Regions from separate parts of the Cellulomonas sp. Marseille-Q8402 genome, predicted to be linked through region 1. Evidence: predicted binding sites of a transcription regulator. Region 1 holds the regulator's gene; the other holds the start of a gene.
What was found. The regulator LexA, encoded in region 1, represses DNA repair genes until DNA is damaged. The targets are predictions, from matches to a motif close to TCGAACANNTGTTCGA.
Positions count from the first base shown of each region.

Region 2: ACWPWW_RS01100 (Rv2578c family radical SAM protein) is a predicted target of LexA. The motif match lies at 6,522-6,537, and genes of this name have one in related genera.

Region 1 is NZ_CBCPLX010000001.1:915,726-930,116, forward strand. Features, by position in the region: gene ACWPWW_RS04250 (S9 family peptidase) at 1-115, opposite strand, end outside; gene nrdR (transcriptional regulator NrdR) at 179-697, opposite strand; gene ACWPWW_RS04260 (LysM peptidoglycan-binding domain-containing protein) at 1,133-1,438, opposite strand; gene lexA (transcriptional repressor LexA) at 1,810-2,610, shown strand; gene ACWPWW_RS04270 (aminotransferase class V-fold PLP-dependent enzyme) at 2,680-3,786, opposite strand; gene ACWPWW_RS04275 (LysR family transcriptional regulator) at 3,868-4,860, shown strand; gene ACWPWW_RS04280 (L-lactate dehydrogenase) at 4,868-5,839, opposite strand; gene ACWPWW_RS04285 (ATP-dependent DNA helicase) at 5,924-8,092, opposite strand; gene hflX (GTPase HflX) at 8,133-9,686, opposite strand; gene ACWPWW_RS04295 (class I SAM-dependent methyltransferase) at 9,837-10,451, shown strand; gene ACWPWW_RS04300 (thioredoxin family protein) at 10,459-10,785, opposite strand; gene dapF (diaminopimelate epimerase) at 10,838-11,806, opposite strand; gene miaA (tRNA (adenosine(37)-N6)-dimethylallyltransferase MiaA) at 11,803-12,759, opposite strand; gene ACWPWW_RS04315 (hypothetical protein) at 13,621-14,391, opposite strand, start outside.
Region 2 is NZ_CBCPLX010000001.1:227,915-242,305, reverse strand. Features, by position in the region: gene ACWPWW_RS01120 (replication-associated recombination protein A) at 1-246, opposite strand, end outside; gene ACWPWW_RS01115 (MMPL family transporter) at 314-2,563, shown strand; gene ACWPWW_RS01110 (GNAT family N-acetyltransferase) at 2,712-3,098, opposite strand; gene aspS (aspartate--tRNA ligase) at 3,507-5,333, opposite strand; gene ACWPWW_RS01100 (Rv2578c family radical SAM protein) at 5,440-6,513, opposite strand; gene ACWPWW_RS01095 (TspO/MBR family protein) at 6,634-7,176, shown strand; gene hisS (histidine--tRNA ligase) at 7,184-8,551, opposite strand; gene ACWPWW_RS01085 (MBL fold metallo-hydrolase) at 8,557-9,282, opposite strand; gene ACWPWW_RS01080 (peptidylprolyl isomerase) at 9,472-10,254, shown strand; gene ACWPWW_RS01075 (DUF349 domain-containing protein) at 10,251-12,074, shown strand; gene ACWPWW_RS01070 (hypothetical protein) at 12,163-12,792, shown strand; gene ACWPWW_RS01065 (RelA/SpoT family protein) at 12,752-14,391, opposite strand, start outside.

The DNA of each region.
Region 1 (14,391 bases):
TGTACTCGTCGGAGTCGAGATCGGGCGCGGTGCGCGCGACGACGGCGAACGAGCCGTCGGGGGCGAGCGCGGGGGCGCCGGGAGCGTGCAGGAGCGAGAGGTCAGCAGGGATCACCCTCCGACGGTAGTACGGCGGGCGGCCGCCGGGGTGGCAGCCCCACGCCCGTGCCCGTCGGCGTCAGGACGCGACGGGTCCCGCATCACCCTCGTCGCCCTGCGAGGAGGCAGCGCGCCGGGCGGCGTCCGCCACCTCGTTCTCCGCCCGCAGGACGGTGATCGCCGCCTCGAAGTCGTCGAGCGAGTTGAACGCCTGGTAGACGCTGGCGAACCGGAGGTAGGCCACCTCGTCCAGGTCGCGCAGCGGGCCGAGGATGGCGAGCCCGATCTCATAGGCGTCGAGCTCCGCGCTGCCGCTGGCCCGCAGCGTCTCCTCGACGCGCTGCGCCAGGACCGCGAGGTCGTCGTCGCTGACGGGCCTGCCCTGGCAGGCCTTGCGCACGCCGTTGACGATCTTCTCCCGGCTGAACGGCTCGGTCGCGCCGGAGCGCTTCACGACGGAGAGGCTGGCCGTCTCGATCGTGGTGAACCGGCGGTTGCACTGCGGGCACTGCCGCCGGCGGCGGATCGACAACCCGTCGTCGGACGTCCGGGAGTCCACGACGCGGGAGTCGGCGTGGCGGCAGAACGGGCAGTGCATGGGGCGCCTCCTGACGGGGGTGGTGTCGGGCGGCCGGGGACGGCGGCGGCGCTGCCGCGCCCGTCCGGACGACCGGGTCACGGTAGGACCCCCGTGCACCGCGGCGCAACACGGTTCCGCGACCGGGTGAACGGGCTGATCAGCGGACCGGTGGACCCACCGGGGAAGACGACGAGGGTGGCCGCTGATGCGGCCACCCTCGTGGGGACGCCCCCGTCCCGTCTCGTCCGGACGACTCGCCTCGTGCGGACGGTTGCTGCACGCCTCCGCGCCGGGCCCGAGAGCCACGACGACGACGCGTCCCTCGCGGCGAGCCCCCCAGCCAGCCGTTCGAGGTGGCACCACAGTAGAGGCGGCCGCGGCAATTACGCAAGCGTCGAGTGCCGTAATCCCGACCGGGGTGCTCAGCGGCCTGACCTGCAGGTCAGAGGTGGATCAGGAGTCGGCCGGGATCAGCAGGACCTGACCGGCCCGCAGCGACGCGTCGGCCAGTCCGTTGAGGTCCTGGAGCCGCAGGACGACGTCGCGGACGTCCTCCCCCGGGGCGGCCAGATCGGAGGCGATCTGCCAGAGCGTCTCGCCGGACATCACCGCGTGCGTCGTGACCTCGGTGGCGCGCTGGGGACCGTCGGCGACCGCGCGGCCGCCCATGATGCCGGCGAGCACCACGCCGAGCGCGAGCAGCACCAGCACGACACGGCCGCGCCGGGTGAGGTGGAGCCGCGTCTCCGGTGCCGCCACCGGCCCCGCCCGGCGCGCATCCCCGTCGCGCCGGACGGGCGCCTGCTGGCGCGCCGGACGGAGGGGGACGACACGGGCCCCCGAGGTGATCCCCGGGTGTGCTGCGACCGCGCTCATCTCCACCACTTCCCCTCTGGGCCGCCCTGCGACCCGGTCGAACGAGTGTTCGTTCGAACGTCTGTACGATGTAACCACGTCGTGCCGCCGATGTCGAGACACGATCGAACAGGTGTTTGATCCCACCGGCCCGGCGCCCTACGCTCGTCGACGTCGGGTACAGCGCACCACGAGGCACTGACACGCCCGCCCGACAGACCGCTCGCGACCGACGCACGGGCGGCCTGACAAGGGCGGACGAACAGGGAGTGGACATGGCGAGCGACGGAACGCAGGCCGCAGCACCGGAGCTGCCGGAGCTGCCCGGGCTGCCCGAGGCGGCCCCCGGCACGGCGACGGCGGTGACCGACCTCGGCGACGGCGACGGCCTGACCCCGCGCCAGCGCCTGGTGCTCGAGACCGTGCGCGCCTCCGTGGAGTCCCGCGGCTACCCGCCGAGCATGCGGGAGATCGGCGACGCCGTCGGTCTGACCAGCCCGTCGAGCGTCAAGCACCAGCTCACCGCGCTGGAGCGCAAGGGCTACCTGCGCCGGGACCCGAACCGCCCGCGGGCCATCGAGGTCGTGCAGCCGGACGACTCGCGCGGCGTCTCCGCGCTGCCGGGCGCGTCCGGCGGGCCCGGTCGGTTCGGTGCGACCGGCCTCGGCGACGAGGACTCGGCCGCCCGCGACGGCGCGCCGGAGGCCGCCTACGTGCCGGTCGTCGGCCGGATCGCCGCCGGCGGGCCGATCCTCGCCGAGCAGCTCGTCGAGGACGTGTTCCCGCTCCCCCGGCAGCTGGTCGGCGCCGGCGAGCTGTTCCTGCTCAAGGTGGTCGGCGACTCGATGATCGAAGCCGCCATCTGCGACGGCGACTGGGTGGTCGTCCGGCGCCAGCCCGTCGCGGAGAACGGCGAGATCGTCGCGGCGATGCTCGACGGCGAGGCGACGGTGAAGACGCTCAAGCGCGCCGACGGGCACGTGTGGCTGCTCCCGCAGAACGCCGCGTACTCGCCCATCGACGGCGACCACGCGCAGGTGCTCGGCCGCGTCGTGTCGGTGCTCCGCAGCCTCTGATCCGACCCGCCCGTCCGGCGACGACGGCCCCGCGCGCATCCGGCGTGCCGGGGCCGTCGTGGTCCGCGGTCAGCCCCGGGGCGCGCCCGCGCCCGGCAGGGCCGCGCCCGGAAGTCCGGCGCCCGGCAGGGCCGCGCGTCGCAGCGCCGACAGCGCGGACTCGACGTCCTCCACGTCGTTCCAGGCGTGGAAGGCCAGCCGCACCCGGCCGGCGCGCCCGGCGACCCGGCAGCCGGCCGCCTCCAGCGCACCCCGCAGCGCGCCGTCGGGGTCCGGCAGCGTGACGACCGCGCTGCCGCCGGGCGCGAGCCCGAGCCCGGCACGGAAGGCGTCGGCGAGCCCGACCGCGTGCGCGCGCACGGCGTCCGGGTCCACGTCGGCGAACGCGGCGAGCGAGGCGGCGGTGCCGAGCCAGGCCTGCCAGGCGGGCGACACGTCGAACCGCCGGGCGTCGGCGGCCAGGCGCATCGCCGGTCCGTAGCAGGACGCCCACGGGTCGTCACCGGCGTACCAGCCCGCCTGGCTCGGCAGCAGCGTGTCCTGCACCTCCTCGCTCACGGTGAGGAAGCCCGTGCCGCGCGGGGCGCACAGCCACTTGTACGCGGCGGTCACGGTGACGTCGTAGCGCCCGGCGTCGACGCGGCGCCACCCGGCCGCCTGGGTCAGGTCGCACAGCGTCCGTGCCCCGGCGGCGCGCGCCGCGGCCAGCACGGCGTCGTCGTCCAGCACGGCGCCCGTCGCGGACTGCACCAGGGAGTACGCCACGAGGTCGGCCCCGGCCGCGACCTCCTCGGCCAGCCCGCCGGCGGGAGCGTGCCGGACCCGCAGCCGCGGGCCCTGCGCCAGGAACGGGAAGACCACCGAGCTGAAGTCGCCCTCCACGCAGACGACGCGCGCACCGTCGGGCAGCGACCCCGCCACCACGGACGCCATCGCGGACACCTGCGACCCGATCGCCACCCGGTCCACGCCCACCCCGGCCAGCGCAGCGAAGCCGGCCCGCGCCTGGGCGACCGCGGCCTCGTAGCGGGGGACGTCGATGCCGCCGGACCCCCAGCGGTCGAGGTCCTCGCGGAGCGCCCGCACGGTACGGCGGGGGGCGAGTCCGGCGGTGGCCGCGTTCAGGTAGCCCGGGGCGGGGTCGAACTCGGCCCGGAGGTCGTCGAAGGAGCGCACCCCTCGACTGTCCCGAACGACGGTGCATGCGTGCAACGGCCAGTCGTCCACGAACCCATGCACCAGGCTTATGGTTCAGCCATGCCCGCCCGGACGCTCGACGCCGCCGCCCTCCGCCTCGTGCGCGCCGTGCACGAGACCGGGAGCGTCACGGCCGCCGCCCGGGCGCTGGGTCTGACCCAGCCCGCGGCCAGCCAGCAGCTCCGCGCAGTGGAGCGGGTCGTCGGCACGCCAGTGGTCCTCCGCGCGGGTCGCGGCGTGCGCCTGACCGACGCCGGGCTGGTGCTGGCACGGAACGCGGCCGCCGTCGAGTCGGCCCTGGACGCCACGCTGGAGGAGGTCGCCGCGGTGGCGAGCCTGCGCGCGGGCCGGGTCCGGGTGGCGGCGTTCCCGTCGGCCGCGGCGACGCTGCTGCCGGCAGCGCTCGCCGCGCTCCGGGCCGCGCACCCGAGCCTCGGGACCACGTTCGCGGAGGCCGAGCCCCCGGAGGCGCTGGCGGAGCTGGTCGCGGGTCGTGTCGACCTCGCGCTGACGTTCCGCGACGCCGGGTCCCCCGCGGGGTCGGCCCCCGGCAGCACCGCCGCGGGCGCCACCCAGCAGGTGCACCGGGTCCCGCTGCTCCGGGACGAGGTGCTCGTGGTGCTGCCCGTCACGGACGGGCGCGCCCCGGGGTCGCCGGTGGACCTGGCCGACCTGGCCGACCGCCCGTGGATCGCCGGCTGCCCCCAGTGCCGGGCGCAGCTGGTCGCGGCGTGCGCGCGCGCCGGGTTCGCGCCGCGGGTCGACTTCGCGACGGACGACTACCCGGCGGTGCTGAGCCTGGTCCGCTCGGGGCTCGGCGTCGCCACGCTGCCCGGCCTGGCGCTCGCCGCGCTCCCGCACCCGGGAGTGACCGTGCACCCGGCCCGGCCGGGCACCGCGCGGGTCGTGGAGGCGGTCACCGCGCCCGGCGCGACCCGGGTGCCCGCGGTCGCCGCGGCGCTCGAGGCGCTGCAGGAGGCGGCCGCCGCCCTGGCGCAGCCGCACGTGCGGCCGGCCCGGGTCCGCGGGACCCGGCCGGCCGGCGCCGGCTGAGCAGGAGTCAGAGGCCGAACCGGCGCGCCACGGCCCGCAGCTGCTCGCCCGAGCGGCGCAGGCCGGCCAGCTCGTCGGTGGACATGGGCACCTGCAGCCGCTCCCCCACGCCCGACCGCCCGACGATCGACGGCACGGACAGGCAGACGTCGCTGATGCCGTGGTACCCGTCCAGCAGGGACGACACCGGCAGGATCCGTCGCTCGTCCTTGACGATCGCCTCGATGATCCGCGAGCCGGCCAGCGCCACCGCGTAGTTGGTCGCGCCCTTGCCGGCGATGATCCGGTAGGCCGACTCGACGACCTCGCGCGCGATGGACTCGCGCACCTCGTGCGTCAGCGGCACGTGCCCCTCGATGGCGTTCCAGTCGAGGAGCGGCACGCCGCCGATGGTCGCCGAGGACCAGAGCGGCAGCTCGGTGTCGCCGTGCTCGCCGGCGATGTACGCGTGCACGTTCTGCACCGCCACGCCCGTGTACTGCGCGATGAGGTACCGCAGCCGCGAGGAGTCCAGCACCGTGCCCGAGCCGAACAGCTGCGTCGGCGGCAGCCCCGAGAACTTCAGCGCCGCGTAGGTGACGATGTCGACCGGGTTGGTCACCATCACGTACACGGCGTTCGGGGCGACCTCCACCAGCGACGGCAGGATCTTCTTGACCAGCGCGATGGTCGCCTCGGCCAGGTCGATGCGCGTCTGGCCCGGCTTCTGCTTGGCGCCCGCCGTGACCATGACGACGTCGGCGTCGGCGCACGAGGCGATGTCGTCGGAGCCGATCACCTCGGCCATCGGCATGAACTGGATGCCGTGTCCCAGGTCGAGGGCCTCGGCCTCCACCTTGGCCTTGTTGATGTCGTAGAGCACGACGCTGCGCGCGGCGCCACGCATGAGCGCGGCGTACGCCATCGTCGAGCCCACCGCGCCGGCGCCGACGACGGCCAGCTTGGTGGTGCGCCGGGGCGAGACGGCGGTCCCCGCCAGCCCGAGCTCGTCGCCCTCGACGTCGTCAGTCTGCTCGCTCACAGCGGTCCCCTTCGTTGCCCGCGCGCCGGATCGGCGCGCTGGTCACGAGGCTAGCGGTCCATCGGGCGGGGTCGCGAGGCGGCGCAGGGCCCCGAGCGCGACCTCGCGGTCCGTGGTGCGCCAGAACGCGGGCAGGGACCGCGCGAGGTACTCCCCGTACCGCGCCGTGGCGAGCCGCGGGTCGAGCACCGCGACCACGCCGCGGTCGGACGTCGAGCGGATGAGCCGGCCCGCGCCCTGGGCCAGCAGCAGCGCCGCGTGGGTGGCGGCGACCGACATGAACCCGTTGCCGCCCGACGCCGCGACCGCCTCGGAGCGGGCGGACTTCACCGGGTCGTCGGGGCGCGGGAACGGGATGCGGTCGATGATCACCAGCTGGTTGGCCCGGCCGGGCACGTCCACGCCCTGCCACAGCGACAGCGTGCCGAACAGGCAGGTCGCCTCGTCCTCGGCGAACGTCCGGACCAGGGTCGGCAGCTGGTCCTCGCCCTGCACCAGGACGGGCACGTCGAGCCGCTCGCGCATGGCCTCGGCGACGGCCACCGCGGCACGCCGGGACGAGAACAGCCCGAGCGTGCGCCCTCCGGCGGCCGTGACCAGCGCCTCGATCTCGTCCAGCTGCGCGTCGGTCGCCGGCTCGCGGCCGGGGGGCGGCAGCCGTCGCGCGATGTAGAGGATGCCCTGCCGCGGGTAGTCGAACGGGCTGCCCACGTCCACGCCGTGCCACGGCAGCGTGGCGGTCGTGGCGGCCGTCGAGGGACGCGTCGCGGGCACGTCGAGGGCGTCGTCACCGCCCTCGCTGCCGCCCGGGGCCGCGACCGCGACGGTGGCGGCGGAGGCGGTGGCCGCGGCAGCCTCCCCGGCGCCCTCGAGGCCGATGCTGCGGGCCATCGACCGGAACTCTCCACCCAGGCTCAGCGTCGCGGAGGTGAGGACGGACGCGCGGCCGGTCAGCAGGTTCGTGCGGATCAGCCCGTTCACCGCCAGCGGTGCGGCGTACAGCCGGGTGGCGCCGTCCCGCTCCCCGCGCGAGCACCAGAGCACCGTGTACCGCTGCTCGTCGGGGCCGGCGGCCATCCGCTCGGCGACCTCGAACAGCGCGAGGACGGCGGACGTGGCGATCTTCAGCCCCGAGTCGGCAGGCGACGCCTCGCCCGCGGCCGGCTTCTCGGGCCGCAGGTCCGACAGCAGCCCGCGCGCCGCGTCGCGGACCATCGCGACCGCCTGCCGGGTGCCCTCGGGCAGACCCTGCGTGAACCGGCCCTCGGGGAGGTGGATCAGCGCGGCACCCAGGGCGGACGCGGCCCCGTCGAGCTCCGTGGTCGTGATGCCGCCGTGCCGGCGTGCCATCCGCCCGGCGTGCTCGACGGAGCCGACGGACAGCTCCGCCGTCGACTGCGCGGTCACGCGGTCGGCCAGCTCGTGCGCCTCGTCCACCACCAGCACGTCGTGCTCGGGCAGCACGTGCGTCGACCCGGAGGCGGCGATGCCGAGCATGGCGTGGTTGGTGACGACGACGTCCGCCGAGCGGGCCGCGGCCTTCGCCCGCTCGGGGAAGCACTCCTCCAGCAGCGGGCACTTCTGCCCGAGGCACTCCAGCGAGGTGACCGAGACCTGGCGCCAGGCGCGGTCGCTGACGCCCGGGACGAGGTCGTCGCGGTCGCCGGAGTCGGTGGTGTCCGCCCACTCCCGCAGCCGCACCACCTGGGCGCCGAGCGCCTCCTTCTCCGGCGCGGCACCGTCGGCACCCTCGGCGGGCTCCGTGGGCGACGGGTGGTCCGCGGCACCGCGGTCCCCGAGGTCGAACAGCATGCCCTGGTCGTCCGGCGGGTAGCCGCCCGCCGTCTTGTGCACGCAGACGTAGTTGTGCCAGCCCTTGAGCAGGGCGACGCGCGGCGGACGCGGCAGCTCGGGTGCGAGGGCGTCGGCGACCAGCGGGAGGTCCCGCGTCATCACCTGCCGCTGCAGGGCGAGGGTCGCGGTCGAGACCACGACGCGCTCGTCCTGCAGGACCGCGTGCCGGACCGACGGCACCAGGTACCCGAGCGACTTCCCCGTCCCGGTGCCGGCCTGCACCATGAGGTGCTCGCCCTTCTCGATCGCCTCGGCGACCTCGCGGGCCATCCGGCGCTGCCCCTCGCGGGGCGAGCCGCCGAGCGCCGCCACCGCCACGTCGAGCAGGTGGTCGACGTCGGGAGCGGGATCAGGCACCCCGACAGGGTAGTCGGCGCGGGGCGGCCCGGCGGACCCCTCAGCGCACCTCGACGGCGGCGGCGGCGAGCTCGGTGGCGAGCCCCTCGTCCACCCGGCCGCGCAGCGCGGTGCCCTGCGGCGTGTGCTCCTCGAGGTCGATCTCGCCGGACTCGTGCACCCGGTGGACCAGGTCCCCGCGGTCGTACGGGATCACGACGTCGACGGTCACGCCCGGGCGCGGCAGCTGGTCGGCGATGACCGCCTGCAGCTGCTCGATGCCCTCGCCCGTGTGGGCGGAGACGACGACCGCGCCGTGCTCGCGGGACCGCAGCCGCGCGACCGCCTCGGGCTCGGCCAGGTCGGCCTTGTTCAGGACGATGATCTCCGGGACGTCCATCGCGCCGGGGATGTCGGCGAACACGTGCCGCACCGCGGCGATCTGGCCCTCGGGGTCCGGGTGCGACGCGTCGACGACGTGCAGCACGAGGTCCGCGTCCGCAACCTCCTCCAGCGTGGAGCGGAACGCCTCCACGAGCTGGTGGGGCAGGTTGCGGACGAAGCCGACGGTGTCCGCGAGCGTGTACACGCGACCGTCGGCGGCCTGCGCGCGCCGGACCGTGGGGTCCAGGGTCGCGAACAGCGCGTTCTCCACCAGCACACCGGCGTCGGTCAACCGGTTGAGCAGCGACGACTTGCCGGCGTTGGTGTACCCGGCGATGGCGACCGACGGGATCGCGTTCTTCCGCCGGGACGCCCGCTTGGTCTGGCGGGCCGGCTCCATCGCGGCGATCTCGCGGCGCAGCTTGGCCATCCGGTCGCGGATGCGCCGGCGGTCCAGCTCGATCTTCGTCTCACCGGGTCCGCGCGAGCCCATGCCCGCACCCGCGCCGCCGACCTGGCCACCGGCCTGCCGGGACATCGAGTCGCCCCACCCGCGCAGGCGCGGGAGCAGGTACTCGAGCTGCGCCAGCTCGACCTGGGCCTTGCCCTCCCGGGACTTCGCGTGCTGGGCGAAGATGTCCAGGATCAGCGCGGTCCGGTCGACGACCTTCACCCGCACCACGTCCTCCAGCGCGCGGCGCTGGGACGGGGCGAGCTCGCCGTCGACGACCACGGTGTCGGCACCGACCGCCGCGACGAGGCCCGCGAGCTCCGCCGCCTTGCCGGAGCCGAGGTAGGTGCTGGGGTCCGGGTTCTGCCGGCGCTGGAGCAGCCCGTCGAGCACCTCGGAACCGGCCGTCTCGGCCAGCGCCGCGAGCTCGCGCAGCGAGATCTCCGCCGACAGCTGCGTGGTACCCGCGGGACCCCACAGGCCGACCAGCACGACGCGCTCCAGGCGCAGCTGCCGGTACTCGACCTCGGTGACGTCCTGCAGCTCGGTCGACAGGCCGGCCACGCGACGCAGCGAGGTGCGCTCCTCGAGGTCGAGCTGCTCGCCGTCGTACGTCGTGTGGACGGTCCCGCCGTCCTGCACCGCCGTGCCCGCCCGCGCGAGCACGCGTGCCACGACGTCGTCGGCGACCTTCTGGGCGTCGCGCGCGGCCTGCTGCGCGTCCACCTCGGTCTCCTGGGCGTCCTGCTCGCGCGTCGAGGGGTTCTGGGGCTCGTTCAAGGGGTTCCTTCGGGGGTTCGACGATCGGTCCGGCGCCGCGGCGCCGTCGGTCCTACAGTGGCACGCGGACCCGCGCGAGGCGAGGCAATTCGCCACCGGCGGACGCGCGGACGCGGACGGCCGGGCGGGTCCGCCGATAGGGTCGCGGGCGTGACCGGCACCGAGCACTACTTCACCGCGGAGCCCGCCTCCCCCGACGAGCGCCGCACGCGCACCGTCCACCTGGCCGGACGCGACGTCGAGGTCGAGACCGCCGGCGGCGTCTTCTCCCCCGACCACCTGGACGGCGGCACCGAGGTGCTGCTGCGGCACGTGCCGGACCCCCCGCACCACGGCCCGCTGCTCGACCTGGGCTGCGGCTGGGGCCCCGTCGCGCTGAGCCTGGGCCTGCTGGCCCCGCACGCCCCGGTGTGGGCGGTCGACGTCAACGAGCGGGCGCTCGACCTCACCCGGCGCAACGCCGCCCGCCTGGACCTGGAGCAGGTGCACGCGGTGCGGCCCGAGCAGGTGCCGGACGACGTCCGGTTCGCCGCGATCTGGTCGAACCCGCCGATCCGCGTGGGCAAGGAGACGCTGCACGCGATGCTCCGGCAGTGGCTGCGCCGCCTCCTGCCCGGCGGCGAGGCGTACCTGGTCGTGGCGAAGAACCTCGGGTCCGACTCGCTGCTGCGCTGGCTCGCGACCGAGCTGGCCGGCGTCGCGGAGGTCGACCGGGTCGCGACCGACCGCGGGTTCCGGGTGCTGCGCGTGGTGGCCGCGGGCTGACGCGCGCTCAGCCCGCGAGCCCGGCGACGGCCGCGCGGGCCTGCGCCAGCGACGGCACGCCCACCACCTGCCGCACCGGGACGCCGGCGCCGTCGAGCAGCACCACGGTCGGGGTCTGCGTCACGTCGAACCGCGCGGCCAGGTCGGCGCGGTCGGCCACGTCGACCTCCACGTGCGCGATCCCGTCCTGGGTCGCGACGACGCGCTCCAGCACCCGGCGGGTCGCCCGGCACGGCGCGCAGAACCCCGACGACAGCTGCAGGAACGTCGCGTCGCGGCCCAGCGGGTGCCGCAGGACGTCGGACGTCAGCGCGGGGGTCTCGGTCGGGAGCACGTCGGTGCAACGCCGGGGCGCCGGGCGGTGTTCCGCCCCGGGGTGCTCCGCGTCAGAGCGCGGCGAGGTCCACGTCGAGGTCGGCCAGCAGCACGGCGGGACCGGCCAGCTCCACGTGCCCGTCGGGCAGCACGGCGACCCGGACGGTGCCGCCGGGCACGTCCACCAGCCAGACGTCGGGCGCCTCGGGACCGGCCCAGGCGCGCACCGCGAGCGCCGCCGCGCAGGCGCCGGTGCCGCAGGAGCGGGTCTCCCCCACGCCGCGCTCGTGCACCCGCATCCGGGCCCGGCCCAGCACGGTGCCGTCGGCGGCGCGCTCCTCGCCCAGCGGCACCACCAGCTCGACGTTGGTGCCGTGCGGCGGGACCGGCTCGACGACCGGGGCGCGGGTCAGGTCCGCGGCAGCCAGCTCGGCGTCGCCGGGCAGCGCGAGGACGGTGTGCGGGTTGCCGACGTCGACGCTCAGCGCGGGGCGCGCGACCTCGAGCCCGGCCACGTCGACCTGCGCGTCGTACCCCGCGGCGGCCGCCTCCGGTCCGCCCGGCAGGTGCCAGGGGCCCATGTCGACGGCGTACCAGGCCTCACCGGCCGGACCGGCGACCTCGCGCACCCGGCGCACGCCCGCGCGGGTGCCGAGCACGAGCTCGCCCTGCGCGGGGTCCCACAGCCCCAGGGCCCGCGCGTAGTCGGCGACGACGCGGACGCCGTTGCCGCACATCTCCGCGACCGACCCGTCCGCGTTGCGGTAGTCCATGAACCAGGTGGCGGTGGGGTCCTCGGCCAGGACCGCGGCGCCCTCCGGCAGGTCCGCGCTCGCCACCAGCCGGATCACGCCGTCGCCGCCGACGCCCGCACGACGGTCGGCGAGCGCGCGCACCAGTCCCGCGTCCAGCTCGACGCCGGCCCGGCCGTCGATCAGCACGAAGTCGTTCTGGGTGCCGTGGCCCTTCGTCACCCGGAGCACGCGGGCGGCGTCGGCGGTGGCGGGCGCGGGTCGCGGCGAGGTGGCGGGGGCGGTCATGAGCCCAGACTACGGCGCGGCGCCGGGTCGTCCGTGGCCGGCCCGAGCGTCCCCGCGTCGGCCGCGGCCACCAGCGCCAGCGCCCGCTCGACGAGCTCCGGGTCGCGCGCGTCCAGCCAGTGCACCCGCGGGTCGCGGCCGAACCAGCCCATCTGCTTGCGCGCGAGCCGGCGGGTGCCGGCCACCACCTGCGCGCGCGCCTCGTCCTCGGTGATCTCCCCGCGCAGGGCCGCCAGCACCTCCGCGTAGCCGACCGCCCGGGACGCGGTGCGGCCGATCCCCCGCTCGAGGAGGCCCCGGACCTCCTCGACGAGCCCGGCCGCCCACATCCGGTCGACGCGCGCAGCCACCCGCTCGTCGAGCACGGCGCGGTCGCAGTCCAGCCCGATCTGCACGGCGGGCACCGCGTAGTCGTGGCCCGGCAGGTTGGCCGAGTACGGCGCACCCGTGAGGGCGATCACCTCGAGCGCCCGCACGATGCGGCGGGCGTTGCGCGGTCCGATCCCCGCCGCCGCCACCGGGTCGAGCCGCTCGAGCTCCGCGTGCAGGGCGCGCGCGCCCTCCGCCTCCACCCGGGCCTCGAGCGCCGCCCGCACCTCCGGGTCCGTCCCGGGGAACTCGATCCGGTCGAGCAGCGCCCGGACGTACAGGCCCGAGCCGCCGACGACCACCGGACGGCGCCCGCGCGCCGCGATGTCCGCGACCGCCGCACGGGCGTCCCGCTGGTAGTCCGCGACGGAGGCGTCCTCGGCAGCGCCCAGCACGTCGAGCAGGTGGTGCGGCACACCGCGGCGCTCCGCCACGGTCAGCTTGGCGGTGCCGATGTCCAGCCCCCGGTAGAGCTGCAGGGCGTCGGCGTTCACCACCTCCCCGTCGAGGTGCTCGGCGAGCGCGAGCCCCAGGTCGGACTTGCCGGTCGCGGTCGGACCGACCACGGCGACGACGACGGTCAACGGGGCTCCTCGGGTGGTGCGGGGCGGGCGGGCGGGGCGGGGTGGGTGGTCCAGCCGACGACGGCGTGCTGCGCGCCGGCGAGCACCTGGGCATGGTGCACGACGACCTCGACCTCCGTCGCCTCGCCGATCAGCGCCAGCGCGAGGCGCCACGGCGCGACTGCGGAGACCGCCAGGCTCGTGGCCGGCGCCGGGGCCGAGGTCGTCCAGCGCCGCCACGAGCGCCGCGGGGCCGCTCGACAGCGCGTCGAGCAGGGCGGCGTCGGCGGCGGGCGCGCGCGGGTCGTCGGCGAGCGGGGCGTCGGGGCCGTGCCGCGCGCTGAGCGACCCGACGACGACCAGCAGGTCGACGCCGTGCGGACGAGGTCCCGGCGCCGGCTCCGCGAGGCGGCGCCCGACCTCCTGGACGTCGACGTCCCCGCGCACGCCCGCGGAGCGGAGCAGCGCCAGGGCGGTGGACGCCGGCACGTCGGCGCGCCGCTGCGGCTCGGACGCGGGGCCGGGGACCAGCGCGGGGACCAGCCCGGCGGCCCCGAGCCCGAGGCCCACCGGGTGCGGCAGGAACCGGCTCGCGCGTGCCGGGGCGATCACGAGGGCGCGAGCGGGTACCCCGGTCGCCGCGCCGGCGAGCGCGGCGAGCGCCACGGCCCGCAGCCCGGCGGCGGGATCGGCCCGGCCGGCGGCCCCGGGGACGAGCAGCGCGGTGTCGGGCAGGAACACCACGGCCAGGCTCACCCCCCGACCGTATCCCGCCGGAGGCGGCGCCCGAGGTCGTCACACGTGCACGAGGTCGTCCCGCAGGACTGACGACCTCGTGCACGTGTGACGACCTCGCCTGGCGGGCGGGCGGGGCGGGCGGGGTCAGGTCGTGAGGGTGCGGGCCAGGTCGTCGGCGCGGGCCTGCTGGCCCGAGCGGCGCAGGACGTCGACCAGCGCGTTGGCGACCTCGCCGTGCGGGGCGCGCTGCCGGGCGGCGGCGAACCCCTCCATCGCGGACTCCAGGTGCCACACCGACTCCTCGACGTGGCCGAGGTCGTCGTGCAGGCGTCCCGCCAGCCAGAAGGCGTGCGCGGCGTCCGCGAGCGCCCCCAGCCCGGCGTAGGCCTCGGCGGCCATCTGCGCACGGGCCGCGGCCGCCGCCGCCCGCTCCGGGCCGCCGAGCGTGGCGAGCAGGCGGGCGGCGGCGTCGTCGAGGTCGGCAGCGGCGCGCCGGGCAGCGGCCTGGTCGCGGGCGACGAGCTCGGGGGCGCGCTCGGCGTCCTCGGGCCCCGGGTCCTCCGCCAGCCGCGTGACCAGCGCGTCGGCCTCGGCCAGCACCGCCTCCGCGTCGCCGGTGACCGCTGCGGCGCGGGCCCACGCCGCGACCACCGGTGCCAGTAGCGGGGCGTCGACGTCGCCGGCCCGCATCCGCGCGACCGCCGCGGCGTAGCCCGAGGCGGCCCCGTCGTCGTCCCCGAGCACCTGCGCGCAGTGCGCGGCCTCGGCGTAGGCGAAGCCGGACTCGACCAGCAGGCCGGCCCCCTCGAACGCCACGGCGGCGTCCAGGTAGGCGCCGGCCGCGGCCTCCTGGTCACCCGTCCCGGACAGCTGCTCGGCCGTCGCCAGCAGGTCGGCGGGGTCGGCCGGTGCCGC
Region 2 (14,391 bases), 690 kb from region 1:
GTACGCGAGCGTGGTCTTGCCCGTCCCGGGCGGCCCCCAGAGCACGACGGACGACGGCGCGGCGCGGCGGGCGGTGGCGTCCCCCGGCTCGACCAGACGGCGCAGCGGCGAGCCCGGCACCAGCAGGTGCTCCTGCCCGGCGACCTCTGCCAGGCTCTGCGGCCGCATGCGCACCGCGAGGGGCGCCCCGGCCTGCACGGCGGGCGTCCCCTGCGCGGTCGAGGTGACCGCGTCGAACAGATCCATGCCCGCGAGCCTACGGGCGCGGTCCCACACGACGCGCCCGTGGTGCGCGCGGACCCCGCGGCCTGCGATGCTGACCCGCGTGTTCGAGAGCCTCGGTCGCCTGGTCGCCCGCCACCCCCGCCTCACGGTGCTCGTCTGGGCCGTGGTCGCCGTGGCCTGCTTCTTCCTGGCGCTCGTCGGCGTCGGTGGCCAGAACCTCTTCGACCGCCTGACGACCGGCCAGCCCGTCGTCCCGGGGTCCGACAGCGCCCGTGCCGCCGAGCTGCTGACGTCCACCGACGAGTCCGGCGCCTCGCTCAGCCTGCTGGTCCAGGACGTCGACCCCGCCGCCCCGGGCCTCGCCGAGGCGCTGGCCCCGGCACGCGAGGACGTGGCAGCCGTCGACGGCGTGGTCTCGGTGATCGACCCGTTCGTGCTCCCCGAAGGCGTCGCGAACCCCGCGGCGGCGCCCCTGCTCGCCCAGGACGGCACCGGCTTCCTGCTGGTCGCGGACCTCGACCCGGCGCTCGACGAGGACGCCCGGTCGGCCGCGCTGGCGGAGCTGGAGCAGCGCCTGGAGGCCGTGCCGGGCGCGTTGACCGAGGTGGCGCCGGACGCGACCGGCCTGGTCGGCGGCGGCTCGCTCATCGTCTCCGCGATCACGGACCAGGTCGAGCAGGACCTGACCACCGGCGAGGCGATCGCGCTGCCGGTGGCCCTGCTGATCATGGTGCTGGTGTTCGGCGGCTTCCTGGCCGCCGCGATGCCGATGGTCGGCGCGGTCGCGTCGATCGCCGGCGGGCTCGGCGCGCTGGTCGGCCTGTCGTACCTGATGGACGACCTCGAGTCCTCGGTGGTGAACGTCGTCACCGTGCTCGGCCTGGGCCTGTCCATCGACTACGGGCTGCTCATCGTGTCGCGGTTCCGGGAGGAGCTGGGCCGCACGCTCGGCGACGACGAGGGCCGGTCCTCCCGCCGCCGCCGCGGCGACGGCGCGGTGGTGTCCGCGCTGCTCACCACGATGTCGACGGCGGGCCGCACGGTCGCGTTCTCCGCGCTCACCGTGGCGATCTCGATCGCGGGCCTGCTCGTGTTCCGGCAGGACATCCTGCGGGCGTTCGGCGCCGGGTCGGTGGCCGTCATCGTGTTCGCGGTCGCGACGGCGCTGACGCTGGTGCCCGCGCTGCTGGTGCTGGCCGGGCGGCGCCTCGCCGGGCCGAGCCTGCTCTCGCGGGTGCCGGGGCTGCGGCGCGTGCTCGCGCGCACCGCCGACGTCGACGCCGAGGAGGGCGTGTTCTCCCGCCTCGCGGAGCGCGTCCAGCGCCGGCCGTGGTGGGTGATGGGCGGCACGCTCGCCGTCCTGCTCGTGCTCGCCGCGCCGCTGCTGCACCTCCAGCTCCGGAACTCCACGACGGAGCTGCTGCCGCTGTCCAGCCCGCAGCGCGAGTTCGTGGCGGTGCTCGCCGAGCAGTACCCCGCCTCCTCCTCGCCGGCGGTGCAGGTCGTCGCGCAGACGAGCGTCGCGGACGCCCAGGCCGCCGTCCCGGCGATCGAGGCCCTCGACGGCGTCGCGTCCGTCGACGCCCCGGTGGCCCGCGACTCGGTGGTCGTCATCGGCGTGCGGCCCGAGGGCACCGACCCCGGCGGGGCCGAGGCGCAGGACGTCGTGCACGGGCTGCGCGACCTCGACCTGCCGTTCGAGGCCTTCGTCGGCGGTCAGGCGGCCAACCAGATCGACTTCACCGACGCGCTGCTCGACCGCGCGCCCTGGGCGCTCGGCATCGTCGCCGTCGCGACGCTCGTCCTGCTGTTCCTCATGACCGGCTCCGTGGTGGTGCCGATCAAGGCGCTGCTCACCAACGTCGTGTCGCTGTGCGCGTCGCTCGGCGTGCTGGTCTGGGTGTTCCAGGACGGCCACCTGTCGGGCCTGCTCGGGTTCGAGAGCACCGGCGGCATCGAGACCTACGTCGTCGCCCTGGTGATCGCCTTCGCGTTCGGGCTGGCGATGGACTACGAGGTGTTCCTGCTGTCCCGGATCAAGGAGCTGCACGACGCCGGCGTGCCCAACGACAGGGCCGTCCGCCTGGGCCTGCAGCGCTCGGGCCGGGTCATCACCTCCGCCGCGGCGATCATCATCGCGGTGTTCGCGGGCTTCGTCGCCGGCGAGCTGCTGGTGATCAAGGAGGTCGGGTTCTCGCTGGCGGTCGCCGTGCTGATCGACGCCACGCTGGTCCGGCTCCTGCTGGTGCCGGCGACGATGACCGTGCTGAGCGAGGCCAACTGGTGGGCCCCGGCGCCGCTGCGCCGCCTGCACGAGCGCCTCGCGATCACCCACTGACCCGGGTGGCCCGACCGCGCGGCTCGGCGGGCCCGATCGTCGAGCGGGCACGCGACGCGTCCGGTGCGTGTCCTGTGGGTGCCCGCTCGGCGCGCCGCGCGCTCGGCGGGACGTCCGCAGGCGCGCGCCCGTCGAGCGCGCGCCCGGGTCAGCCGCGCCGGAGCGTGGTCAGGCGGTGGTGCGTGCGCAGGCCCAGCCGGTGGTAGATCCGGCGCGCGCCGTCGTTGTCGTCCCACATGCCGAGGGACACCCAGTCGGAGCCGTCGGCGAGCAGCGCGCGGACGGCCGCGGCAGTGAGCGCGGCACCGAGGCCGCGGCCGCGCTCCCCCGGCCGGACGCCGAGCCCGTGCAGGTGCGCGGAGCCCCGACCCCCGGGTCGTCCGGCCCGCGGGCCGGCGCCGATGACACCGCCCAGATGCCCGCGGCCGTCGCCCGCGAGGACGCCCCACCAGCGCTCGCCGGGAGCGGCCGGGTCGGCGTCGGTGGTCGGGTTGGCCTCCACGAGGCAGGCGCGGATCGCGTCGGCGTGCGCCACCGGGTCGAGCTCGCGGACGTGCGCCTCGCCGGCGACGGGAGCGGGCGCGTGCTCCGTGCACCATCCACTCCCAGCCCGTGCGGTTCGGGGTCAGCCCGAACCGGTCGACGTCGGCGCGGCGCAGGAGGCCGAGCGCGGCCGTGTCGACCCACGCGAACCGGTGCCCCGCGTCGTCGTGGGCGCGCAGCAGCCCGGCGACCGGCTCGGCCGGCCCGACGGCGACCAGCATCGTGGCGTCCGCGGAGGTCGACCGCTGCACGAGCAGCATCGCGTCGCCGTCGGAGCGCACGTGCACGGGACGCCACCAGCGCCGCTCGTCGAGCAGGAACGGGTCGTCCGCCCACCGCGCGGGAAGCACGGGGTGGGCGGACGACCTCGTCCCGGCAGCCGCCTCGTCGGCGGCCGGGGTCACTGCTGGGCGGGTGCGGCGGCGTCCGCGACCGGGGTCTCCGCCGTGGCGGCCTTCGGGGCGACGTCGGTCGCCTTCGGCTTGGCGTCGACGCCGGCCTCGCGGCGCTGCTGCACCGTGATGGGGGCCGGGGCACCGGTCAGCGGGTCGTAGCCGCCGCCGGACTTCGGGAACGCGATGACGTCGCGGATCGACTCGGAGCCGGTCAGCAGGGCGACGATGCGGTCCCAGCCGAACGCGATCCCGCCGTGCGGCGGGGCGCCGAACTGGAAGGCGTCGAGCAGGAAGCCGAACTTCTCCTGCGCCTCCGCCTCGCCGATGCCCATGACCGCGAACACGCGCTCCTGGACGTCGCGGCGGTGGATACGGATGGACCCGCCGCCGATCTCGTTGCCGTTGCAGACGATGTCGTAGGCGTAGGCCAGCGCCTCGCCCGGGTCCTCCTCGAAGCGGTCGATCCACTCCGGCGTCGGGGACGTGAAGGCGTGGTGGACGGCGGTCCAGGCGCCCTCGCCGACGGCGACGTCGTCGTCCTCGCCCGTGGGCTTGAACAGCGGCGCGTCGACGACCCAGACGAACGCCCACGCCGACTCGTCGATCAGCTCGCCGCGGCGGCCGATCTCCAGGCGGGCGGCGCCGAGCAGCGCGCGGGCCTCGGACGGCTTGCCCGCGGCGAAGAAGACCGCGTCGCCCGGCTGCGCACCGACGGCGGCGACCAGGCCCTCGCGCTCGGCCTCGGAGATGTTCTTGGCGACCGGGCCGGCGAGCGTCCCGTCCTCGGCCACGGTGACGTAGGCGAGGCCCTTGGCGCCGCGCTGCTTGGCCCACTCCTGCCAGGCGTCGAAGCCCCGGCGCGGGGTGGCGGCGCCACCGGGCTGGACGACGGCCCCGACGTACGGCGCCTGGAACACGCGGAACGGCGTGTCGGCGAAGAAGGAGGTCAGCTCGACCAGCTCGAGCCCGAACCGCAGGTCGGGCTTGTCGGTGCCGAACCGCGCCATGGCGTCGGCGTAGGTCATCCGCGGGATCGGCGTGCTGATCTCGTAGCCGATCAGGTCCCAGAGCGCGCGCAGGATCTGCTCGCCGAGCGCGATCACGTCCTCCTGGTCGACGAAGGACATCTCGACGTCGAGCTGCGTGAACTCCGGCTGCCGGTCGGCGCGGAAGTCCTCGTCCCGGTAGCAGCGGGCGATCTGGTAGTAGCGCTCCAGGCCGCCGACCATGAGCAGCTGCTTGAACAGCTGCGGCGACTGCGGCAGGGCGTACCAGGAGCCGGGGGCCAGGCGGGCCGGGACGACGAAGTCGCGGGCGCCCTCGGGGGTCGACCGGGTCAGCGTCGGGGTCTCGACCTCGACGAAGTCCTGGGCGTCGAGCACGCGGCGCGCGGCCTGGTTGGCCTTGGCCCGCAGGCGCATCGCCTTGGCGGGCTCGGGGCGACGCAGGTCGAGGTAGCGGTGACGCAGGCGCGCCTCCTCGCCGACGGGCTCGTCGAGCGACGAGGACACCTGGAACGGCAGCGGCGCGGACTCGTTGAGCACGACGACCTGCTCGGCGACGAGCTCGACCTCGCCCGTGGCCAGGTGCGTGTTCTCGTTGCCCGCGGGCCGGCGGCCGACCTGGCCGGTCACCTGCAGCACGTACTCGGCGCGCAGGCCGTGCGCGACGGCCTCGTCGCGGATGACGACCTGGGCGATGCCCGAGGCGTCCCGCAGGTCGACGAACGCCACCCCACCGTGATCGCGCCGGCGATCCACCCACCCGGTCAGGGTGACGGTGGTGCCGATGTGCTCGGCCCGCAGCGAGCCGGCGGTGTGGGTGCGCAGCACGAGGAGTCCTCTCAGGTGGTGGGGCGCTGCTCGGAGCAGCCCGGCGAGTCTACTGCGGCCGGACCCGCGGCCGTCGCCTCCGCCGGCGGCTCAGGACAGCACGGGCTCAGAAGAGCGCCGGCTGCACCACCCCGGCCAGCACCCCCGCCGGCGTCTCCGCCGCGACCCGGCCGTCCGGCCGCACGCGCCACGGCGAGGCCGACGGCGGCGAGCCGTCGGCGGGCGTCGCGGTCGGCCCGTGCAGCCCGTACCGGCGGCGCAGCGGACGCACGCGCTCCCGCAGCCACCGCGCGTACTCCTCGGGCACGTAGGCGCCCCGCGCGTACAGCCGGCGGTAGTGCGGCACGAGGTCCGGGCGGTGCTCGGCCAGCCAGGAGAGCATCAGCGGGCGCACGGGCCCGCGCAGGTGCAGCGGGATGACGGTCACCCAGGACGCGCCCGCCTCGGCGAGGTCGCGGAGCAGGCCGTCGAGGTGCGCGGTCGAGTCCGTCAGCCACGGCATCACGGGCGCCACCAGCACGCCGCACTCCAGGCCCGCGTCCCGGACCGCCCGGATCAGCGCGAGCCGGGCCCGGGGCGTCGGCGTGCCGGGCTCCATCACCTGCTGCAGGTCCTCGTCGCCGATCGCGAGCGAGACCGCCACGCCGACGCCCACCTGCGTCGCCGCCTCGGTCAGCAGGGGGATGTCCCGGCGCAGCAGCGTGCCCTTGGTGAGCAGCGAGATCGGCGTCCCGGAGTCCGCCAGCGCCCCGATGATCCCCGGCATGAGCGCGTAGCGGCCCTCGGCGCGCTGGTACGGGTCGGTGTTGGTCCCGAGCGCGACGTGCTCGCGGCGCCACGACGGCCGGTGCAGCTCCGCCGTCAGCACGTCGACCACGTTGGTCTTGACCACGATCTGGGTCTGGAAGTCCTCGTCCGGGCCGAGCCCGAGGTACTCGTGCGTCGGCCGGGCGAAGCAGTAGGTGCAGGCGTGCAGGCACCCGCGCATCGGGTTCACGGTCCAGCGGACCGGCATCGAGGACGCCTCCGGCACCTTGTTCAGCGCGGACTTCGCGTGCACCTCGTGGAACGTCACGCCGGCGAACTCGGGCGTCCGGACCGAGCGCTGGTGCCCTGCCAGGGCGAGTCCGGGCAGCGCTGCTGCCGCCTCCGCCGCGATCTTCTGCCCGTCCCACCGCATGGGTCGATTCGAACACGTGTTCGACGCGGAGGCAAGCGCCCTGCTCTCGGCGCCCGTGGCGGTGCTCAGCATGCTGGCCTCCCGGTTGCCGGACGGCCCGGGCCGTCGGACCGTGGAGGCATGACGTCCGCGCACCCGGCCCCGGCGGCCCCGCCCTCGACCGCTCGCACCCCGGACCAGCGTGGCGCGTCCGCGTCGCGCGCCTGGCCCGTGCTCGTCCTGCTGCTCCTCGTGAACGCCGCGGTGGCCTTCGGCGGCAGCCTCGCGTCGACGTCGGGCGTCGACGGCTGGTACGCCGACGCCGAGAAGCCGGCGTGGACCCCGCCGAACTGGGTGTTCGGCCCGGTGTGGACGGTGCTCTACGTGGTCATGGCCGTCGCCGCCTGGCTGATCTGGCGGCGGCACGGCGCCCGCGCCGCACGGACCGCCCTGGTGCTCTACGGCGTGCAGCTCGCGCTGAACGCCGCGTGGACGCCCGTCTTCTTCGGCGCCGAGCAGCTCGGCGCGGGGCTGGCGATCATCCTCGCGCTCGAGGTGGCGCTGGTGGCGACGATCGTGGCGTTCCACCGGCTGACGCCGTGGGTGGCGTGGCTGCTCGGGCCGTACCTGGTCTGGGTCCTGTACGCGACGACGCTCAACGCCGGCGTCGCGGCGCTCGCCTGAGGGCGGGTCAGGACCCCGCCGGCACCACGCGAGGGTGCAGGTCCTCGGCCGGCGGCGCCCACGTCGCGGCGTCGGCGTCCACCTGCGACCCCGAGCGGATGTCCTTCACCTGGTCCGCCGCGCCGTCCTCCGACGCGGGGAACCAGACGTACGGGATCCCGCGCCGGTCGGCGTGCTTGATCTGCTTGCCGAACTTGGCGGCGGTCGGCGCGACCTCGACAGGCACGCCCCGTGCGCGCAGAGCGGAGGCGACCGCGTCCGAGGCCGGGCGGGTCTGCTCGTCGGTGACGGCGACCAGCACGGCCGCGGGCACGCCGCGGGTCGCCCGCACCAGCCCGCCGGTCAGCAGACGGGACACCAGCCGCGAGACCCCGATGGACAGCCCGACGCCCGGGTAGGTCTGCTTGCCGTCGGACGCCAGGGTGTCGTACCGGCCGCCGGAGCAGATGGAGCCGAGCTGCTCGTGCCCCACCAGCACCGTCTCGTAGACGGAGCCGGTGTAGTAGTCGAGCCCGCGCGCGATCTTGAGGTCCGCGACCACGACGCCCGGGGCGCGCACGGCGGCGGCCTCCACCAGCTGGCGCAGCTCTGCCAGCCCCTGCTCCATGAGCTCGGACTCGACCCCGTGGGTGGCGGCGAGCTCCCGCACGCGGTCCACGACGCCGGCGTCGCCGCCGCTGATCGCCGCCAGCGCGAGGCAGGCCCGCGCCTGCTCCGGCGTCGCGCCCGCCTCGGCGACGAGCAGGTCCGCGACCCGGTCGGCGCCGACCTTGTCCAGCTTGTCGATGCTGCGGAGCACCGCGTCGACGTCCGTCAGCCCGAGGCCGCGGTAGAAGCCCTCGGCGACCCGGCGGTTGTTCACGAGGATGCGCACCGGCGGCACGCCGATCTCCTGCAGGGCCCCGAGCGCCTCGGCCATCACGAGCGGCAGGTCGACCTCGTAGTGGTACGGCAGGTCGCCGGCCCCGACCACGTCGATGTCCGCCTGGACGAACTCGCGGAACCGGCCGTCCTGCGGCCGCTCGCCCCGCCAGACCTTCTGGATCTGGTAGCGCTGGAAGGGGAACGCGAGGTGACCGGCGTTCTCGAGCACGTAGCGCGCGAACGGCACCGTGAGGTCGAAGTGCAGGCCGAGCTGGCCCGAGCGGTCGGTGCCGCCCTCTCCCTCCTCCTGCAGCCGGCGCAGGACGTAGACCTCCTTGGAGGTCTCCCCCTTGCGCAGCAGCTGGTCCAGCGGCTCGACCGCACGGGTCTCGATGCCGGCGAACCCGTGCAGCTCGAAGGTGCGCCGCAGCGTGTCGAGGACGTGCTGCTCGACCACGCGGCCGTCGGGGAGCCACTCGGGGAAACCGGACAGAGGAGTCGGACGTGCCATGCGCGTCATCCTGCCAGGTACGGGTTGGTCCTCAGCTCCACGTCCACGCGGGTGGCGGGGCCGTGGCCCGGCAGGACGTGCGTCCCCGGAGCCAGCGCGCCGACCACCTCGCGGAGCGTCGCGGCCATCGCGGCCGGGTCGCCGCCCGGCAGGTCCGTCCGTCCCACGCTCCCCGCGAACAGCACGTCCCCGGTGAACGCGACCCGCTCCCCGCCCTCCTCGAGCAGGTACAGCGTCGACCCCTCGGTGTGCCCGGGCGCGTGCCGGGCGACCAGCCGGACCCCGCCGAGCTCGAGCGCGACGTCCGCGGTGCGGGCGCCGGGGTCGCCGCCGCCGAACGGCTCGACGTCGCCCGCGTCGAACGCGTCGGGGTCGAGCCCGGCGGTGACGAGCCCGGACCGCAGCGCGTCGCGCACGCCGAGGGCGTCGACGTCGCCCGGACCGGCGCCGCGCAGCGTCCCGAGGGGGTCGGCCAGCCGGTGCGCGTCGCGCGCGTGCAGCCGGAGCGGCACGCCGGCGGCAGCGGCGACCCGCCCCGCGTCCCACACGTGGTCGGCGTGGCCGTGGGTCGCGACGACCCCCGCCACCCGCAGGCCCTGCTCGGCGACCGTGCTCCGCACGGCGTCCGCGACGCCCGCCCCCGGGTCGACGACGACGCAGGTCCCGTCGTCCGCGGCGACGACGTAGCAGGCGGCGGCGAACACGGGCGACGTGAGTCCGAGGATGCGCACGCGGCCACGCTAGCCGCACGGACGGACGCCCCCGCGGGCACGTCGGTGCCGGCCCGCCGCAGGTGCACGGCAGGTGCACGGCGTGGAGGGTCACTCAGTGGGCCACCCGGCTGCCTAGACTGTCGGGCGGGCGCGGGTGCTCCGCGCCCCGAGCACGGGGGACCCCGCAGTCGAGACCGAGGAGTGTGCGTGCCGTCCAGCAAGCGCGAGCGCGAGTACGAGCGCCGCCGGTACGAGAAGTGGCAGGAGCGCCAGGTCGCGAAGCGGGCCAGGCGCCGCCGCCAGCAGGTGATCGCCGGCGCCGTCGTCGGCGTGCTCGTGCTGGGCGTCGGCGTGACCGCCGGGATCGTGCTCTCGGGCACGGACGACCCCGCCGCCGGCACCGGGAGCACCCCGGACGCCACCACGGCCGCGACCACCCCGGCCGAGCGACTCGGCAACGGCGGCGTGCTCCCCGACGCCGCGCTCGCCGAGGGCCGCACCTGGACCGGCACCCTCACCACGAGCCAGGGCGACATCGGCATCGAGCTCGCGGGCGACCTCGCCCCGCAGGCCGTCGCGAGCTTCGTGACCCTGGCCCAGGAGGGCTACTTCGACGGGACCGACTGCCACCGCCTCACCACCAGCGGCATCTACGTGCTGCAGTGCGGCGACCCCACGGGCACCGGCACCGGCAGCCCGGGCTACGCGTTCGGCCCCATCGAGAACGCACCCGAGGACGACGTCTACCCGGCGGGCACCATCGCGATGGCGCGCCAGGGCGGCGACGGCGAGTCGATGGGGAGCCAGTTCTTCCTCGTCTACGAGGACTCGACCATCCCGGCGGACGACGCCGGCGGCTACACCGTGTTCGGCCGTATCACGTCGGGCCTCGACGTGGTGCAGGCAGTCGCTGACGCGGGCGTGAGCGGAGGTGCCTCCGACGGCACCCCGGCCACCCCCGTCACCATCGAGGGAGTGGAGACCCAGTGACCGAGACCCCCGACGAGCAGCAGCGCTCGCACGACAGCGACGAGGCCGCGGTGGCCACGACGACGCCGGACGCCGCGACGCCCGAGGACGCGGGCACCGCTCCGGAGATCACCGAGGAGCCGGCCGTCGAGGCCGCGCCCGAGGACGTCACGCCGGAGACCGCCCCCGAGGAGGCCGACGACGCTGTCGCGACGGAGGAGCCCGCCGCCGACGAGCAGGCCGCCCAGGAGCCCGCCTCCGACGCGGTCGCCACGGAGGAGGCCGCCGCCGACGCCGTCCCCGCCGACGTCCCCGCCGACGACTCCGCCGCCGACGAGCAGGCCGCAGACAAGCAGGCCGGCACCGCCACCGAGGCGCCGGCCGATGAGGCCGCCACCGAGCCGGATGCGCCCGCGACCTCCGAGGCGCCCGCGACCCCCGCCCCCGCGCCCCGCGCTCCCCTGCCCAGCGCCATGCGCCCGCGGCCGCGCCCGACCCCGGCGGCTCCGGGCGTCCCCGCCGCCGCGGCAGCCGCCCCGACGGTGCCGGCCGTCCCCGTGCCGGCACCCGACGACTCCGCCGAGGCCGCGGCAGCGACCGCGTTCGGCCGCGTCGACGAGGACGGCACCGTGTACGTCCGCGAGGCCGCGGGCGAGCGCGCCGTCGGGCAGTTCCCCGGCGCCACCCCGGACGAGGCCCTGGCGCTGTACGTGCGCCGGTTCCTCGACCTGCAGGCGAAGGTGGTGCTGTTCGAGGCCCGCCTCACGGCCACCGACCTCGCGGTCAAGGAGATCGACCAGACGCTCGCGCGCCTGACCGAGGAGACGGCCGAGCCCGCCGCGGTGGGCGACCTGGACGGGCTCCGGGCCCGGCTCGACGGGCTGCGGGCGACCGCGGCCGAGCGCCGCGCCGCGGTGGACGCCGAGCGGGCCGCCGCCCGGGCTGCTGCCCTCGAGGCGCGCACGCAGATCGTCGAGCGCGCCGAGAAGATCGCCGGCACCGATCCCGCCCGCATGCAGTGGCGTCCCGCGGGCGAGCAGCTGCGCACCCTGCTCGACGAGTGGAAGGAGGCGCAGCGGACGGGTCCGCGCGTCGACCGCACCTCGGAGGAGGCGCTCTGGAAGCGGTTCAGCCACGCCCGGACGACGTTCGACCGGGAGCGGCGGCACTACTTCGCCGAGCTCGAGTCGCGGAACGCGGGAGCGAAGGCGGCCAAGGAGGAGATCGTCCGCGAGGCCGAGCGCCTGCAGACGAGCACCGACTGGGGCGCCACCGCCGGCCAGTACCGCGACCTCATGGCGCGGTGGAAGGCCGCCGGGCGCGCGAGCCGGGCGGACGACGACGCGCTGTGGGCCCGGTTCCGCGCGGCGCAGGACACGTTCTTCCACGCCCGTGACGAGCTGAACGCGGCCACCGACCGCGAGTACGGCGCCAACCTGGAGGTGAAGGAGGCGCTGCTCGTCGAGGCCGAGGCCATCGACGTGTCCCGCGGTCTGGGCCAGGCCAAGGCGGCGCTCCGCTCGATCCAGGACCGCTGGGAGGCGGCCGGCAAGGTCCCGCGCGGCGACATCCAGCGCGTCGAGGCCCGCCTGCGTGCCGTCGAGAGCACCATCCGCGACGCCGACCAGGCCGAGTGGCGGCGCACCAACCCCGAGACCCGCGCGCGGGCCGAGGGCGCCCTGGCGCAGCTCGAGAACGCGATCGCCCAGCTCGAGGCCGACCTGGCCACGGCTCAGGCCGGTGGCGACCAGCGGAAGGTCGCCGACGCGCAGGCCGCCCTCGACGCGCGCCGGGCCTGGCTGGAGCAGGTGCAGCGGGCCGCGCAGGACTCGCGCGGCTGACCCGCCTCCCGGCCGACACGCCGGGCGTCGTCCACAGGATGCCGGTCGCCCCTCGCCCCGTGCGGGGGTCGACCGGCATCCTGCTGCGATGACCCCCCAGCCTCCGCCGCCGGACGTTCCGGACCCCGCCGCGACGGCCCTGGTGCGCCGCGAGGACGTCGGCGACATCGCCTGGCAGGTGCTCCTGCGCGACGGGGACCTGGTGCGGCTCCGCGAGGACGTCGCCCTGCCGGCGCGCGTCGTCGCCACCGCCGCGCTCCGCGCCGCCGCGCTGGCGCCCCTCGTCCCGGTGCGCTGCGTCGTGGGCCGCGGCTCGGCGGTCTGGGTGCACCTCGGCGGACCGGACCCCGGCCGCGTGCAGGTGGTCGCGCCGCGCGACGTGCGGGTGCCGGAGCCGGCACCGGGCCGCGCCTCCATGGTCGCCGACCTGGCGGACCGGGACGTAGTCGTGCTGGGCGCGGTGCGCGTGACGACACCGCGGCGCACCGCCGTCGACCTGCTCAGCCACGACCCGCCCGACCAGGCCCTGGCTCAGCTCGCCCGGCTGCGCGCGGCCGGGCTGGACCTGGCCCAGGTGCGGGCGGACGTCGCGCAGGCCGCAGGGCGCCGGGGCGTGCGTGCCGCCGCGGCACTGCTCCCCCGCCTCGACGCCGTGCCCCGTGCGGGCGACGAGGCGGTCAGGCCTCGACGACCGGCTGGTCGGCCTTCGCGCCCGTGATGCGGTAGACGTCGAACACGCCCTCGACCTTGCGCACGGCCGACAGCACGGACGCCAGGTGCGACGGCTCGGCCATCTCGAACACGAACCGGGACATGGCCACGCGGTCGCGGGAGGTCGACACCGACGCCGACAGGATGTTGACGTGGTGGTCGGACAGCACCCGCGTGACGTCCGACAGCAGCCGGCTGCGGTCCAGCGCCTCGACCTGGATCTGCACCAGGAACAGCGCCGTGCTGCTCTGGCTCCAGGAGACGTCGACCATCCGCTCGGGCTGCTCCCGCAGCGACGTGACGTTGATGCAGTCGGACCGGTGGACGCTGACGCCCTGGCCGCGGGTCACGAACCCGACGATGTCGTCGCCCGGCACCGGCGTGCAGCACTTGGCGAGCTTGACCCAGATGTCGTCGACGCCCTTGACCACGACGCCGGGGTCGCCGGTGCGGACCCGCCGGGCGGTCTGCCCGGGGCGCGCGACCTCGGCGATGTCCTCCTCGGCGCCGGGCTCCCCGCCCATGGCGTGCACGAGACGCTGCACCACCGTGGCGGCCGAGACCTGGCCCTCGCCGATCGCGGCGTAGAGGGCGGAGACGTCGGCGTACCGCATCTCGTTGGCGAGCGCGACGAGCGACTCGTGGGACAGCAGGCGCTGGATCGGCAGGTTCTGCTTGCGCATCGCCTTGGCGATGGCGTCCTTGCCGTGCTCGATCGCCTCCTCGCGCCGCTCCTTGGTGAACCACTGGCGGATCTTGTTGCGGGCGCGCGGGCTGGTGACGAAGCCGAGCCAGTCGCGGGACGGGCCCGCGGTCTCGGACTTGGAGGTGAACACCTCGACGACGTCGCCGTTCTCCAGCGTCGAGTCGAGCGGGACCAGGCGGCCGTTGACCCGGGCGCCCATCGTGCGGTGCCCGACCTCGGTGTGCACCGCGTACGCGAAGTCCACCGGCGTCGCCCCGGCGGGCAGCGCCATCACGTCGCCCTTCGGCGTGAAGACGTAGACCTCGCCGTCGGCGATCTCGAACCGCAGGGAGTCCAGGAACTCCGACGGGTCGGCGGTCTCCTTCTGCCAGTCGACGAGCTGGCGCAGCCACGCCATGTCGTTGCCGTCGGTGTCGGTCCCGCCGGCGCCCTTGGCGTTCTCCTTGTACTTCCAGTGCGCGGCGACGCCGTACTCGGCCCGCCGGTGCATGTCGTGCGTGCGGATCTGGATCTCCACCGGCTTGCCGCCGGGGCCGATCACCGTCGTGTGCAGCGACTGGTAGAGGTTGAACTTGGGCATCGCGATGTAGTCCTTGAACCGGCCGGGGACCGGGTTCCACCGCGCGTGCAGGGCGCCGAGCGCCGCGTAGCAGTCGCGCACCGTGTCGACCAGGACGCGCACGCCCACCAGGTCGTAGATGTCGGCGAAGTCGCGGCCCCGCACGATCATCTTCTGGTAGATCGAGTAGTAGTGCTTCGGGCGGCCGGTGACCGTCGCCTTGATCTTCGCGGTGCGCAGGTCCGCGCCGACCTGGTCGCGGACGACCGCCAGGTACTCCTCGCGAGCGGGCGCGCGCTCGGCCACCAGGTGCACGATCTCGTCGTAGACCTTGGGGTAGA